DNA from 4 places in the Bradyrhizobium sp. Kon37 genome. Region 1 is predicted to be linked to each of the others. Evidence: predicted binding sites of a transcription regulator. Region 1 holds the regulator's gene; each other region holds the start of a gene.
What was found. Region 1 encodes PhoB, which activates phosphate uptake and scavenging genes when phosphate is short. Its sites were predicted from a motif close to TGTCATNNANCTGTCAT; they were not measured.
Positions count from the first base shown of each region.

Region 2: the regulator PhoB is predicted to act here: its motif matches at 1,597-1,613, upstream of AC0L3J_RS20930 (Orn/Lys/Arg family decarboxylase).
Region 3: the regulator PhoB is predicted to act here: its motif matches at 1,543-1,559, upstream of phnC (phosphonate ABC transporter ATP-binding protein).
Region 4: the regulator PhoB is predicted to act here: its motif matches at 2,082-2,098, upstream of AC0L3J_RS05735 (RNA degradosome polyphosphate kinase).

Region 1 is NZ_JBVVOY010000001.1:277,463-281,439, reverse strand. It holds gene pstB (phosphate ABC transporter ATP-binding protein PstB) at 1-761, shown strand, start outside; gene phoU (phosphate signaling complex protein PhoU) at 772-1,488, shown strand; gene phoB (phosphate regulon transcriptional regulator PhoB) at 1,512-2,219, shown strand; gene AC0L3J_RS01440 (GcrA family cell cycle regulator) at 2,421-2,933, opposite strand; gene AC0L3J_RS01435 (acetylornithine transaminase) at 3,389-3,977, shown strand, end outside.
Region 2 is NZ_JBVVOY010000011.1:38,537-42,513, forward strand. It holds gene AC0L3J_RS20930 (Orn/Lys/Arg family decarboxylase) at 1-1,552, opposite strand, end outside; gene AC0L3J_RS20935 (xanthine dehydrogenase family protein molybdopterin-binding subunit) at 1,655-3,859, opposite strand; gene AC0L3J_RS20940 (FAD binding domain-containing protein) at 3,867-3,977, opposite strand, start outside.
Region 3 is NZ_JBVVOY010000001.1:101,018-104,994, reverse strand. It holds gene AC0L3J_RS00595 (alpha-D-ribose 1-methylphosphonate 5-triphosphate diphosphatase) at 1-829, opposite strand, end outside; gene AC0L3J_RS00590 (transferase hexapeptide repeat family protein) at 826-1,497, opposite strand; gene phnC (phosphonate ABC transporter ATP-binding protein) at 1,681-2,490, shown strand; gene phnD (phosphonate ABC transporter substrate-binding protein) at 2,554-3,489, shown strand; gene phnE (phosphonate ABC transporter, permease protein PhnE) at 3,566-3,977, shown strand, end outside.
Region 4 is NZ_JBVVOY010000002.1:308,786-312,762, reverse strand. It holds gene AC0L3J_RS05735 (RNA degradosome polyphosphate kinase) at 1-2,008, opposite strand, end outside; gene AC0L3J_RS05730 (P-loop NTPase family protein) at 2,137-2,814, opposite strand; gene AC0L3J_RS05725 (CDP-alcohol phosphatidyltransferase family protein) at 2,908-3,450, opposite strand; gene purM (phosphoribosylformylglycinamidine cyclo-ligase) at 3,606-3,977, shown strand, end outside.

The sequences.
Region 1 (3,977 bases):
CGGAGGCGCCCCCCAAGGTGACCGTGCGCAACTTGAACTTCTATTACGGCGAGCACCACGCGCTGAAGAACATCAACCTGACGCTCGGCGCCAACCGTGTCACCGCGTTCATCGGTCCGTCGGGTTGCGGCAAGTCGACCCTGCTGCGCATCTTCAACCGGATGTACGACCTCTATCCCGGCCAGCGCGCCACCGGTCAGCTCATGCTCGATCAGACCAACATCCTCGACGGCAAGCTGGACCTCAATTTGCTGCGCGCCCGCGTCGGCATGGTGTTCCAGAAGCCGACGCCGTTCCCGATGACGATCTACGAGAACATCGCGTTCGGTATCCGTCTCTATGAGAAGATCTCGAAGTCCGAGATGGACGGCCGCGTCGAGAAGGCGCTGCGCGGCGGCGCGCTGTGGAACGAGGTCAAGGACAAGCTCAACGCCTCTGGCCTGTCGCTCTCCGGCGGCCAGCAGCAACGCCTCTGCATCGCCCGCACCGTCGCGGTGCGGCCCGAGGTGATCCTGTTCGACGAACCCTGTTCGGCGCTCGACCCGATCTCGACCGCCAAGGTCGAGGAGCTGATCCAGGAGCTGTCCGAGGATTACACGATCGCGATCGTCACCCACAACATGCAGCAGGCGGCGCGCGTCTCCGACAAGACCGCGTTCATGTATCTCGGCGAGCTGATCGAGTTCGACGACACCAGCAAGATCTTCACGTCGCCGACCGACCGGCGCACGCAGGATTACATCACCGGCCGGTTCGGCTAGGAGACGCGACATGGGTTCTGAACATACCGCAAAGGCCTTCGACACCGACCTCCAGGAACTCACGCGCCTGGTCGCCGAGATGGGTGGCATCGCCGAGCGCATGATCGTCGAGTCCGTCGACGCGCTGATCCGCCGCGACGTCCCGCTCGGCCAGCGCGTCGTCGCCATCGACACCGAGCTCGACGCGCTGCAGAAGCGCATCGAGGAGCGCGCGGTGCTCACCATCGCACGTCGCCAGCCGATGGCGGTCGATCTGCGCGAAATCGTCGGCGCCATGCGCGTCGCGACCGATCTCGAGCGCATCGGCGACCTCGCCAAGAACATGGGCAAGCGCGTCGCAGCGCTGGAGACGGACTTCCATCCGCTCAAGCTGTTCCGCGGCCTCGAGCACATGACCGACCTCGTCCAGCAGCAGGTCAAGTCGGTGCTGGACGCTTATGCCGCGCATGATTTGCCGGCGGCGATGGCGGTGTGGAAGGGCGACGAGGAGGTCGACGCCATCTGCACCTCGCTGTTCCGCGAGCTCCTCACCTACATGATGGAGGATCCGCGCAACATCTCGTTCTGCATCCATCTGATGTTCTGCGCCAAGAACATCGAGCGGATCGGCGATCACGCCACTAACATCGCCGAGACCGTGTTCTACATGATCGAGGGCCAGGCGATCACCGACAAGCGGCCGAAGGGCGACATGACGACCTTTGCCAACACGGTACCGAACACCTGAAAGACTTAAGGAGCGACGACCCGATGGGCGCACGCATTATGGTGGTTGAGGACGAGGAAGCCCTGACCGAGCTTCTCCGCTACAACCTCGAAGGCGACGGCTATGACGTCGAGACGGTGATGCGCGGCGACGACGCCGACACCCGCCTCAAGGAGCACATTCCCGATCTGATCGTGCTCGACTGGATGCTGCCGGGCCTGTCAGGCATCGAATTGTGCCGTCGGCTTCGCACCCGTCCCGAGACCAAGCAGCTCCCGATCATCATGCTCACCGCGCGCGGCGAGGAGAGCGAGCGGGTGCGGGGTCTTGCGACCGGCGCCGACGATTACATCGTCAAGCCGTTCTCGGTGCCGGAGCTGCTGGCGCGCGTGAAAGGCCTGCTGCGGCGCGCAAGCCCCGAGCGGCTCGCCACCGTGCTTGCTTTTGGCGACATCGAGCTCGACCGCGACAAGCGCCGCGTGGCGCGCTCGGGCCGGCCGATCGATCTAGGTCCGACCGAATATCGCCTGCTGGAGTTCTTCCTGGAGCACCCGGGGCGGGTGTTCTCGCGCGAGCAGCTGCTCGACAGCGTCTGGGGCCGCGACATCTATATCGACGAGCGCACCGTCGACGTCCATATCGGCCGACTGCGCAAGCTGCTCAATCTCGGCCGCGAGCAGGATCCGATCCGCACCGTCCGCGGCGCAGGCTACGCGCTGGATGATCGTTTTGCCAAGGCGGAGCAGGTGTAGGGTTGCAGGCTTGAGGTTCTCAGCCGTCGTCCCGGACAAGCGAGCGAAGCGAGCGCTGATCCGGGACCCATAACCACCGAACGTGGTTTGGCGAAGACTCGGAGTGACCCTTTCGCACGACTACTGCGTGCTCGGAGTATGGGTCCTGGCTTTCGCCAGGACGACACTGAAATTGAACCTTCGCGCGACGACTTGCCGTGATTACCGCGGACCCGGCTTCACCGGTGCGCGGCGCCGATCTGACGCCGGCTGGTACGCAACGCGCGAGTGCTGGGCGCAATAGGGCAGGCCGGACAGCGCCCGTCCACCGCAGAAGAAGAAGTCAGGGCTCGAGGGATCGCCGACCGGCCAGTGGCAGGTCGCCTCGTTCAATTCCAGCAGCGACAGGCGCTGGCTCATCGGCACCACGTTGTCGTAGGTGACCGGATCCGGCTCAGCCTCGACCTCGAAGGCCTGCGCCAGCGCGGTGTTGCCGCGCGAGATCGGGCGGCTCACCCGCATCATGTGCTGCGCGGGGCGCGCCTTGCGCGGCCGCGGCGCTGCCGACGATGGGCTCTTGGCGCGGCCCGAAAGGCCGAGCCTGTGCACTTTGCCGATCACGGCATTGCGGGTCACATTGCCGAGCTCCGCCGCGATCTGGCTGGCCGAAAGTCCGGCCTCCCAGAGCTTTTTCAGCTGCTCGACGCGATCATCGGACCAGGTCAAAACCGTCATTGCACCCTTTCCCTCGCTGCGCGCCAGCCATCCTGGGGCCTCGCAGCGAATGCCTAAGCCTTCAAAAACCCGTGCCGTCAGAATCCCTTAAGGCTCGCCGGGCGCGTCTTGAACGCCCGAACGTTTACGCCGGTACATAAGGACTTAAAGATCAGAACCACTGCACGAGATGTCGTATCTGACAATCCAAACGCTACAATATGGCGTGACTCCCGCGCAAGAGTCCGCCGACTCGCTTCCACATGTTCCGTGGCTAAATCCCGCAAAATCGGCACCGCAAGACTACGGATTCAGCGTTTCGCGAGGCTTTCCGGGCGGCATTGACACCCGTTTCACCAGGCCTAAGATAGTCGTGCGTGCCGCCCTCAAGAGGCGGCACGTTTCGTTTTCCGGGCCGGTCGATGGTGCGTTGCGCAATGCACGCACACACCGTCCGCAACATTCAAGTGACCGTCATGACTAACAGCGCAGCGCCGCATTTGCTCCCCGTTTTCGCCAGGTCCGACCTCGGTTTCGAGCGTGGCGAAGGCTGCTGGCTGATCGCGACCAATGGCGAGCGCTATCTCGATTTCACCTCCGGGGTGGCGGTGAATGCGCTCGGCCATGCCCATCCGGCGCTGGTCGCGGCGTTGCAGGAGCAGGCCACGAAGCTCTGGCACATGTCGAACCTGTTCCAGAGCCCGGACGGCGAAAAGCTCGCCGCGCGCCTGTGCAATGAGAGTTTCGCGGACTTCGTGTTCTTCTGCAATTCCGGCGCCGAAGCGCTGGAATGCGTGATCAAGGTCGTGCGCCGTTATCACGCCGCGAAGGGCCATCCCGACCGCTATCGCATGATCACCTTCGAAGGCGCCTTCCATGGCCGCACGCTGGCGACGCTGGCTGCGACGGGTTCGGCAAAATATCTCGAAGGTTTCGGACCCCCGATGGAGGGCTTCGACCAGGTTGCTCATGGCGATCTCGACGCGGTGAAAAAGGCGATCGGTCCGCAGACCGCCGGCATCCTGATCGAGCCGATCCAGGGCGAAGGCGGTGTGCGTTCGGCAA
Region 2 (3,977 bases), on a different contig from region 1:
CCCAGGCGACGTTGTGCGAAGCGCCGGCGTGGCTGACATCGGGAATGGCGACGCGATCGGGGACGAAGGGTTCGAAGAACCAGCGCCTGTCCGGATTCTGCTCCTTCTCCTCGAACTCCCTGCGCATCGCGCGGATCTTCTTGCGCAGCTCGACGCCGAGCCGGATGGTGTCGTCCCACAGCACTTCGCCGGAGCGGCCCTTCATCATCTGCGCGCCGACGTCGAGCGAGGCGAACAGCGGGTAGAATGGCGACGTGGAAGCGTGCTGCATGAAACTTTCATTGAAGCGGCGGTGCTCGACGCGTCGCTTCTGGCCGCGGATGTGACGATCCTTGATGTGGATTTGGGATGCCTGCGAGAAGCTCGCGAGCTGCTTGTGGGTCGACTGCGTCGCGATGATCCCGGGTGCCTCGGGGGGAAGGTTCGCCAGCCCCATGGCGAAGCGGCCTGCATAGAGCGGGTGGAACTTCATGAAGCCTGCCCAGGCCTCGTCGAACAGGATATACTCGCAGAGATGGCCGATGCGCTTCAAGATCATCTCGGCGCTGTGGATGGTGCCGTCATAGGTGCACTGCTCGACCACGGCGACGCGGAACGGCCGCTCCTTGCGCCAGGCGTCCTTGTCCGTGACCAGGGGATGATTGCGGATTGCCTCGCGCAAGGCTTTTTCGTCGAGCATATCCCAGCGCATCGGGCCGATCAGGCCCCAGGCATTGCGGATGGTCGGCACGTAGACCGGGACGCCGCCATTGATCATCAGCGCGCCGTGATGGGCAGCCTTGTGGTTGTTGCGGTCGAACAGTACGAGATCGCCGTCGGTGACGAGGGCGCCGAGCGCAACCTTGTTCGAGGTCGAGGTCCCGTTGAGCACGAAATAGGTCTTTTCGGCGCCAAAGATCTGGGCGGCTTCCTTCTGTGCCTTCAACGCCGGTCCTTCATGGGTGAGGAGGTCACCGAGGTCGAGCACGGAATTGTCGAGATCGTCGCGAAATACGGACTCGCCGAGATGTTCGACGAAGACCCGTCCGATCGGGCTGCGGTTGTAGAACACGCCGCCATTGTGGCCCGGACAGGTCCATAGCTGGTTGCCCTCCTCGGCATAGTCGACCAGCGCGCCGAAGAACGGCGTCTTCAGCGTCTCTGCATATTGCTTCAGACGGCTGATCAGGTTCTTGGCGATGAAGGTCGGTGTCTCCTCGGACAGGAAGACATAACCGTCGATGAAGTCGAGCACCTCGACCGGGAGATCCTCGAACCGCTTGCGCCGGATCAGGAGGATGATCGGGAAATCGAGGCCGCGCCGCCGCATCAAGTTGATCAGCGCCGAGGTCTTGCCCTCCAGGCCCTTCTTGCCCCAATCCACCACCATGCAGCCGATCGCGGCATCGGTCTGCACCGCCATCTCCGCGTCCTCCAGCTTGCGGGCGCGAACGACCTCGAAGCCGGAACGCTGGATCTCCTCGATGATCTGGTTGAAGCGCACGCCTTCGAGGTCGTCGGCGTCGAACACAGGTGCGGCAAACAGGAAGTTGAAGCGCTTGAAATAATCCATTGTCCATCCCGAATGTGCGAGACCGACAGGTCTCGACACATTTGATGACAGCTGGATGACAGCGGGCGCGATCCCGAGCGGGCCGGTCGGATGACCGGCGTCTCAGTCGAGAAGCTTGTCCAATGTGATGGGGAAGCGGCGGATGCGCTTGCCGGTGGCGTGATAGACGGCGTTTGCGATCGCCGCGGGGACGCCGACAATGCCGATTTCGCCAATGCCCTTGATGCCGAGCGCGTTGATGTGCGCGTCCGGCTCGTCGACGAAGATCACGTCGATGTCGCGAACATCTGCATTCACCGGGATGTGGTACTCGGCGATGTTCGCGTTCATGATCCGTCCGAAGCGGTGATCCATCACCGTCTCCTCGTGCAGGGCCATCCCGATCCCCCAGACCACGCCGCCCATGATCTGGCTGCGGCCGGTCTTGGTGTTGAGAATCCGTCCGGCCGCGACGGCGCTCACGACCCGCGTCACGCGAATGACGTTTAGCTCCTCGTCCACCTTGACCTCGGCAAAGACGGCCGAATGGGTATTGCGCGCGTGCTTCTTGTCCTCATCGAACTGGTTGAGCTTCTCCTTCTCGATACGTTCGACGCCGCCATGGCGCATCGCGTCGGCGATCGAGACTGCGCGGCTGTTGTCGCTGGCGCTGGCAATGCTGCCGTCGATCAGGACCGTATCGGCCAACGCGGTGCCGGCGAGCGGCGAGCCAGGGATTTTCCCGGCCAGACCTAACACCTCCTTGCGCACCTCCTCGGCGGCTGCGAGCACCGCATGTGCGCTCGAGGCAGCCATCCAGGAGCCGCCCTCGACAGGCGCCTGCGGCAGGGTGGAATCTGCGAGCCGGACGCTGATGTTCTCGATCGGCAGGCCGAGTGCGTCGGCCGCGACCTGCGCCACAATGGTGTAGGTGCCGGTGCCGATGTCGGATGCGGCACATGACACCTCGGCATGTCCGTTCGACGTCAGCACGATACGGACGGCAACCGGCATCTGCAGTGCTTCCCACACGCCTGTCGCCATGCCCCAGCCGACCAGATCCTTGCCGTCGCGCATCGAGCGCGGCGCAGGATTGCGGCCGCTCCAGCCGAAGGCGTCCGCGCCGCGCGCGTAGCATTCGCGCAATTGCTTGCTGGTGTAAGGGAGGTTTTCGCTCTGATCGCGGTCCGAGTAGCACTTCAGCCGCAGTTCGACCGGATCGAGCTTGAGAGCAACGGCAAGCTCGTCCATGGCACATTCGAGCGCGCAGACGCCCGACGCCGCGCCCGGTGCGCGCATGTCGCAGGGCGTGGAGACGTCAAGGTGAACCAGCTTGTGGGAGAAGCGGCTGTTCGGGCTCTTGTAGAGCTGTTCGGCCCAGCCGGTATCGTTGCGGGCAAAATCCTCGTAGCGCGAGGTGACGGCAATGGCCTCGTGCGTGACCGCGTCGAGCGTACCGTCCGATTTTGCGCCGAGCCCGACGCGCTCGATGGTCATCGGCCGGTAGCCGAGCCCGTACATCTGCTGGCGCGTCAGCACGACGCGAACGTTTCGCTTCAGCGCGAGCGCGCCGAGCGTTGCCAGCACCACCTGATATTGCGGCCGCAAGCCGGAGCCGAAGGCGCCGCCGACGTATGGCGAGACCACGCGAATGTCATCCGGCTTCTTGTCGAACACGCCGCATAGAAACTTGTGGACGTTCTGGACGCCTTGGGTCTTGTCGTAGATCGTGAGCTTGCCATTGCTGTCCCAGACCGCCGTGGTCGCGTAGAGCTCCATCGGGTTGTGATGCTCGGTCGGTATCACGTAGTCCGCCTCGTGGCGCACATCAGCTTCCGCAAGGGCGGCTACGGCGTCGCCCCGCGGCTTGTGCGGCTTGTCTTTTTCGGCCGCGTTGCTGCGCTCGCCTTCGAGGTCGGTCGCAAAACCATGCTGCTCATATTCGACCCGCACGAGCGTCGCTGCAAATTTCGCGGTTTCCCAGTCCTCCGCGACGACCAGTGCGATCGGCTGGCCGTTGAACTTGATCTTGTCATCATAAAGCGGACGGAAAGGCGAGCCTTCCTCGGGCGCAACCTCGTCCTTCCACGCCTCGTCCTTGTCGGCCAGCGGCGGACGGTTCGCATGCGTGAGCACCTCGAGCACGCCCTCGACCTGCTGTGCCGCGCCGGTGTCGAGGCGGACAATGCGCCCGCATGGAATGGTGGCCTCGACAACGAAGCCATGGAGGAGCCTGTCGGCCGGAAATTCGCCGGCGTATTTAGCGGCCCCGGTGACCTTGGCCCGGCCGTCGACACGCGACGTCGGCGTTCCCACATAAGCGTTCATAGGGTCCTCACGCGATCTTCTTGTGGGCCTGGGATTGCGGCGTGGCGTTCGCCGCCTGTGTCAGCGTCCGCACGATGGCGCGGCGTGCGAGCTCGATCTTGAAGCCGTTATGTGAGCG
Region 3 (3,977 bases), 180 kb from region 1:
CGCCGCGCACGACGTTCGGCGCGCCGTAGACGATGGCGTCACCATGGCTTGCCGCCGCCCGCGCCGTCTCCTCGTTGATCGGAAACTCTGCGATCGCCACGCCCATGGCGCGAAAGCCCTCGCGCATCACCGGCGTCGCATCGTCGTGCGAGAGCATCCGCACGTCGGCGGCGCGGGCCGTCGCGGCCAGCCGCGACACCGAAGCCGGCACTTCACCGGCGCGGGAGAGCACACGCCCGACCAGCCGGTCGAAATCTTCGCTCGACAGGCCGGTGCGCTCCACCATGCGGTTGCGCTTGCGGGGCTTGGCCATGTCCCCCACCGTGCCGTCCATGTGGTCGTTGAAGGCGAACAGGTCGACGCGGCCCTCAGCGAGCCACTGGCTGATCTCGGTTTCGGCATCGAGATTGTAGGTCTCGTGGCGCAGATGAAAGCGGGTGTCGGCCGCGAATTGCGGGCGCAGCCGTTCGATCGCCTCCATCAGGCCGCGCGCATTGTCGGCGCTGCGCAGGCCCGGCTCCCACGAACAGGTCGTGGCGTGAAACACAGTCGTGATGCCGTTGCTGATGGCCTGGCGGTCGCTATCGGCGAGCGCCACGTCGATCGGAAAATCGACTCCGGCGCGCGGCATCATCTGCCGCTCAAAGGCATCGCCATGCAGATCGACGATGCCCGGCAGGACCAGCAGGTTGCGCGCGTCGATCGCAAGCCGCGTCCGGCCGCGAGACGCATCGATCTCTGCGATGTCCGTTCCGGACAGGGCAAGAGAAGTTTCGACGAGCTCGGAGCCGATCAGGGTCCGGCCGCCCTCAAGGAAAATGTCTGTCACGCGACCGCGCTTGATTTGCTGCCATGAGGACTGTTGAGAGAACTTCCTCGTGCTTCATACGTCGAGAGAAAATCTTCAATCCCGAGCTTGCGGAAATCGGGCAATGCTGCACGCAATTTGTCGTGATCCCAATCCCACCAGGCGAGGCTGGCGAGCCGTCCGGCGACGTCTTCCGAGAACCGCCGCCGCACGATGCGCGCCGGATTGCCGGCGACGATGGTGTAGGCCGGCACGTCCTTGGTGACGATGGCGCCGGCCGCGATCACCGCGCCGGTGCCGATGTTGCGACCCGGCAGCACGATGGCGCCATGGCCGATCCAGACGTCATGGCCGATATGGACGTGATGCTGGCGCCGCCAGTCGAAGAATTCCGTGTCGTCGCTCTCGCCTTCGAAGTAGGCGCTCGAGCGATAGGTGAAGTGCGCCTGCGTGGCGCGGTGCATCGGGTGATTGCCCGGATTGATCCGTGTCATCGCCGCGATCGAGCAGAATTTTCCGATCGTGGTGTAGGTGATCTGGGCGTCGTTCACGACATAGGAGTAATCGCCCATCGTCACCTCGTGCAGCATCGTGCGGGCGCCGACCTCCGTGTAGGCCCCAAGCCTGGTGTCGTGCAGCTTCGCCGAGGGATCGATGGTCGGCTGGACCGAAAGAGTCTTGGCGGCCATGTTGCATCCGAACGAGAGGGCGGGCGTTTCTCTTCGAGTGGCTTGATGACAATGTCATGACGACACGATGACAGGGGATGAACTGGGGATGACGTGTGTAGGATCGCCGCACCGCAACGTCCGTGTCACACAAGTGTCAAGCGCCGGCGTTAGCGGTGGGTCCCAGCTACTCTGGAGCCCTGCATGCTGGTGGTTGATGGTCTGACGTGTCGCTTCGGCGTGAAAGCCGCGGTGGACGATGCCTCGTTTCAAGTCTCTCCCGGCGGCTTCGTCGGCGTGATCGGACGGTCCGGAGCCGGCAAGTCGACCCTGCTGCGGACCATCAACCGTCTCGCGACCCCTTCGCAGGGCCGCATCCTGTTCGACGGCCTCGACGTCACCGCGCTGCGCGGCAAGGAGCTGCGGCAGTGGCGGGCGCGCTCGGCGATGATCTTTCAGCAGTTCAATCTGGTCGGCCGGCTCGATGTTCTCACCAACGTTCTGATGGGACGGCTCGCGACGATGCCGGCCTGGCGCTCGTTGTCGCAGACCTGGCCCGAGCAGGACAAGGCGCTGGCGATGTCCGCGCTCGAACAGTTCGATATCGCCCCGCTCGCAGCCCAGCGCGCCGATCAGCTCTCCGGCGGCCAGCAGCAGCGCGTCGCGATCGCCCGCGCGCTGGTGCAGCAGCCCGACATCATCCTCGCCGACGAGCCGATCGCCTCGCTCGATCCCCGCAACACCAAGATCGTGATGGATGCGCTTTTGCGCATCAACAAGCATTTCGGCATCACCGTGCTCTGCAATCTGCATTCGCTCGACCTGGCGCGCAGCTATTGCGACCGCCTGATCGGTATGGCGCAGGGGCGCGTGGTGTTCGACGGCGCGCCGGCCGAGTTGACCGAGCACGTTGCGCGCGAGCTCTACGATCTCGAAGCCGCCGATGTCATGGGCGGCACGCCTGCACCGGTGCGACAAGGCATTCCGGCGCTTGGAACGGCGGCCGCCGCCTGAGCGGCGCCGCATCAGGACTCACCAGTTTTGCGTCAACCGACCTCAACCAATGAAGAGGCTATCATGATTACTCGCAGATTGATTCTTGCCGGCGCCGCCGCGCTCGCGTTCACGGCTTCAGCTTCCGCCGAGGACTGGAAAGCCAAATATCCCGAACTGACCTTCGCGGTCATTCCGGCGGAAAACGCCTCGGGCGTCACCGAGCGCTGGGCGCCGTTCATGAACTATCTCTCCAAGGAATTGGGCGTGAAGGTCACGCTGCGCATCGCCAACGACTACGCGGCCGTGATCGAAGGCCAGCGTGCCGGCAACATTCATATCGCGAGCTATGGTTCGGCCTCGTTCGCCCGCGCCCGCCTGACCGGCGTCAAGACCGACGCCTTCGCCAACGACATCAACTCCGACGGCTCCACCGGTTACTACTCCGTGTTCTTCGTCAAGGCGAACAGCGCCTACAAGAGCATCGACCAGCTCAAGGGCAAGAACCTCGGCCTGGTCGACCCGAACTCCACCTCCGGCAACAACGTGCCGCGCTTCGAGCTCGACAAGATGGGCATCACGGATGCCGACTCCTATTTCAGCAAGGTCGTCTTCACCGGCAGCCATGAGAACGCAATCCTGGCGCTGGCGCAGGGCACGGTCGACGTCGCCGCCAACCAGTGGACCAGCGACGACGATTCAACCCTGGCGCAGATGCTGACCAAGGGCATGCTGAAGAATGCCGACGGCTCGGCGATGAAGAAGGACGATTTCCGCATCATCCACAAGTCGGCGCCGATCATCAACGGCCCCTACGCGTACAATTCCGATCTGCCGGAAGAGGCCAAGGCCGCGATCGCGAAGGCGTTCTTCGACGCGCCGGCCAAGGACAAGGCTGCGTTCGATCGCCTCCAGGACGGCCAGAAGAAGGGTTTTCATCCCGCGACCACCAAGGATTGGGATGGCACGATCGAGCTGATCAAGTTCGTCGATGCGCTGCGTAAGAAGAAGGCGTCCTGAGTTTCGGGACGATGCCACTGGAGCCGGGTCGATGGACCCGGCTCTTTCTCTTTAATCGACCACCTTTCCTGATCAGATGACCGTCGCGGTTTCGATCCTCCCGGAGCAGCAGCTCGCCGTGCTCAACGCCGCCTATCGCCAGGCGGTCGCGCGCAAGCGGCTCCGACTCCTGTTTGGAGCCGTGATCTTCGCCGCAGCACTGCTTCTGGCGGCGATCGGCGCCGAAGTGAATCTGCGCACGCTGTTCACCCATTACGGCAACTTCATCAGCTATTTCGACCGCATCCTCACACTCGACAGCGGACAGCGGGTCTGGACCGATGTAGGCGAATGGCTCTGGGGCTGGCGCAAATGGCTGAAGATGTTGGGCGAGACCCTGCTGATCTCCTATGTCGGCACGCTGATCGGCGCGACTTTTGCATTCTGCCTGAACTTCTTCGCGGCGGAGAATACCTCGCCCGCGCCCTGGCTGCGCTTCGTGGTGCGGC
Region 4 (3,977 bases), on a different contig from region 1:
TGTCCTTGAGATTCGCGACCATGATCTGTTCGAGAACCTGCTGATGCACCGTGGGATTTTGCAGCGGACACAGCACCTCGACGCGGCGGTCGAGGTTGCGCGGCATCATGTCCGCCGAGGAGATATACACAGCCGCTTTCGCGCTCGGCAGGCCCTGGCCCATGCCGAAGCAGTAGATTCGGCCGTGTTCGAGGAAGCGTCCGATGATCGACTTGACGCGAATGTTCTCCGACAGTCCGGGAATGCCGGGCCGCAGGCAGCAGATACCGCGCACCACGAGCTCGACCTGCACGCCGGCCTGTGAGGCCTCGTAGAGCGCGTCGATGATGTCGGGGTCGACCAGCGCGTTCATCTTCATCCAGACCGCACCGGGCCGGCCGTGCCGCGCATGCGCGGTCTCGCCCTGGATGTGCTCGATGATGCGCTTGCGCAGGGTCAGCGGCGACACCGCCATCTTTTCCAGATCGCTCGGCGCGGCATAGCCGGTGATGAAGTTGAACACGCGGGCAGCGTCGCGGCCGATGGTCGGATCCGAGGTGAAATAGGAGAGGTCGGTGTAGATGCGCGCGGTTACCGGGTGGTAGTTGCCGGTGCCGGTGTGGACGTAAGTTGTGAGGCTCCCGCCCTCGCGGCGCACCACCATCGAGAGTTTTGCGTGCGTCTTGAGTTCGAGGAAGCCGTAGACGACCTGCACGCCGGCGCGCTCGAGGTCGCGCGCCCAGCGGATGTTGGCCTCCTCGTCGAAGCGCGCCTTCAGCTCGATCAGCGCGGTGACGGATTTGCCGGCTTCGGCAGCTTCCACGAGCGCGCGCACGATCGGCGAGTTGCTGGAGGTGCGGTAGAGCGTCTGCTTGATGGCGACGACGTCGGGGTCGCGCGTCGCCTGCTGGAGAAACTGCACCACGACGTCGAAGGATTCGTAGGGGTGATGGACGACGAGGTCCTTCTGCCGGATCGCAGCGAAGATGTCGCCGCCTTGCTCGCGGACGCGCTCGGGATGGCGGGGCACGTAAGGGGTGAATTCCAGGTCGGGCCGGTCGAGGCGGGTGAGCTGCGAGAGCTCGTTCATGGCGAGCACGCCATCGACCAGGAACACCTCGTCGTCCGCGGTCGACAGCGCGTGCTGCACGAAGCTGCGCAGCTGTTCCGGCATCTTGGCGTCGATCTCGAGCCGGATCACCGAGCCGCGGCGGCGGCGCTTCAGCGCCGTCTCGAACAGGCGGACGAGATCCTCGGCCTCTTCCTCGATTTCCAGTTCGGAGTCGCGGATGACACGGAAGGCGCCCTGGCCGTGCAGATTGTAGCCGGGGAACAGGCGGTTGATGAACAGCGCGGTGGCCTGCTCCAGCGAGATCAGCCGGACGACCTTGCCCTCGGCCGGCAGGCGGATGAAGCGGTCGATCTTGCCGGGCATGCGGATCAGCGCGTTCATCTGTTTGCCGTCGGCGGCGCGCGTGAGCTGGAGCGCGATGGTGAAGCCGAGGCTCGGAATGAACGGGAAGGGGTGGGCCGGGTCGATCGCGAGCGGAGTCAGCAGCGGGAACACGTTGCTGAGGAAGTAGTCCTCGATCCAGGTTCGTTCCGCCTTGGTGACTTCCTTGCCCTCGACCAGCACGATGCCCTCGTCGGCGAGCGTGCCGCGCAGGTCGCGCCAGATTGCCTGCTGGTCGGAGGCAAGCTGCGAGACGGTCCGGTTGATGAGCGCGAGCTGCTCGGACGGGGTCAGACCGTCGGGGCTGCGCTCGGCAATGCCCTCGCGCACCTGGGCCTTGATGCCGGCGACGCGGACCATGAAGAACTCGTCGAGGTTATTCGCTGAAATCGACAGGAATCGTACCCGCTCCAGCATGGGGTGGCTGGGATTGACCGATTCCTCCAGGACGCGGCGGTTGAAGTGCAGCCAGGAGAGCTCGCGATTGATGAACCGCTCGGGGCTCGATGCGATCGCCGGCGGGCCTTCGGCCTCCGGGGCTTTTTCTTTAATTTCAACAGCTTGCGCAGAGTCCATCAGAAGTCGATCCATCCAGTTCGCCCCAATTTGCGACTTAGCCGCAAAACCCGCGGGAGCATGTGTTAGAGCGATGACGTTTCGATGACATTGATGTTCCGCCGCCCGGCCGCGTCAAGCCGCCTTGGTCAGACATCCCGGAGCAGCTCGGCCGCCAGGGCCCTTGTGACGGGACGGCCGAGGCGCAGGGCCTCGCTGTCCAGCAGGTCGACTGCCCGTCGGGCGGCGGCCGAGGACCGCTCCAGGCGAGTGGCGAGGTAGCTGACCACGCTCTCGTCCACCGCGAGCTGGCGGTCGGCGCAGAATTTGACGATCAGGCCGCGGAAGAGCTGGTCGTCAGGCGGCAGCAGCGAGATAACGGGGACGGCGCGGAGCCGCGAGCGCAGGTCGGCAAGCTCGATCTCGAGAGAAGCGGGCGCCTCGCGTCCGGTGAAGAGGACGAAGGCGCCGTCCTCGCGGGCCAGATTCATCAGATGGAACAGGGCGCGCTCGTCGAATTCCCTGGGCTTGGGGTCCTCGACCACCAGCGCGCCGGTGGCGAGCGCATCCGGGACGGCTTCGGCGGTCAGCCCATTGGCCGTGGTCGAGCGGGCGCCTGAAGCCTCGGCCCAGATCGCGGCGAGATGGCTCTTGCCGCTTCCTTCCGGGCCGGCCAGCCACATGATCCGGTTCGGCCATTCCGGCCAGGCGTCGATGAGGGCAAGACCGGCGGCATTGACGGGGCCTTCGAGGAAATTGTCCCGGCTCAGGCTCTCCGCATGCGGAAGCGAAAACGCCAATTGTCGGGGATGAACGCGGCCTGGCACGCTTGCTTTGCTCCGTGCCGGCGTGCCGGCTTCGTTTGACGAGATGCGACTTCATCGAGCGGGAGTTGGCCTTTTACGGGGCCGCTTCCCAACTCACTTGGCCTCGATCGTGCTCATGTGCCGCAACCACTCAACGAGATAGAGCGACACGGAGGAGAGCGTGAAGACCGTAACGAGGCCCATCAGGATGATATCATAAGGACCGGCTTTGAAGCCGAAGGCGAGGGCGGCCAGCACCAGCGCTGCGAACGCCACCTGGGCCACAGTGTTGAGCTTGGATACCTTCGAGGGCTTCATCTCCACAGGGCGGTCGAACAGCCACGATATGATCACGGCGGCGACGATCATGATGTCGCGCGAGACCACTAGGATGACGATCCAGCGCGGAATCGCGCCCCAGATGCCCAAGGCCATGTAGATCGAGACCAGCAGCGCCTTGTCGGCGAGCGGGTCGAGCAAGGCGCCGAGCTCACTCGTCATGTTGAAGCGCTTGGCAAGGAAGCCGTCGACCGCGTCGCTGATGCCGGCGATCAGGAAGACGGCGAACGCCACCTCCATTTGGCTCGACACGATGGCCCAGACGATGATCGGGACCAGCATGATGCGGCCCAAAGTAATGATGTTCGGTATACTCACACGGCGCTTCCCGGCACCCGGCCTGACCTCGAATTCGGCCCTTTGGAGGCTGAACCGGTTGATATCTCTACATAGTATACGGAGGCGCGCCATGCGAGCCATTGCGCGTCCCCGGAATTCGACGTAACCAGCCGCAAACCCACTGGAAATCGGGCATGACCGACCGCAAAAACGGCCTCACTTACGCCGATTCAGGCGTCGATATCGACGCGGGCAACCGCCTGGTCGACCTGATCAAGCCAATGGTGCGCGCAACCGCGCGGGCCGGCGCCGACGCCGAAATCGGCGGATTCGGCGGCCTGTTCGACCTCAAGGCGGCCGGTTTCAAGGATCCCATCCTGGTGGCCGCGACCGATGGCGTCGGCACCAAGGTCAAAATTGCGATCGAGACCGGCCTGCATGGCGGGATCGGCATCGACCTCGTCGCCATGAGTGTCAACGACCTCGTGGTGCAGGGCGCCGAGCCGCTGTTCTTCCTGGACTATTTTGCCTGCGGCAAGCTTGATCCGGAGGCGACCGCATCGATC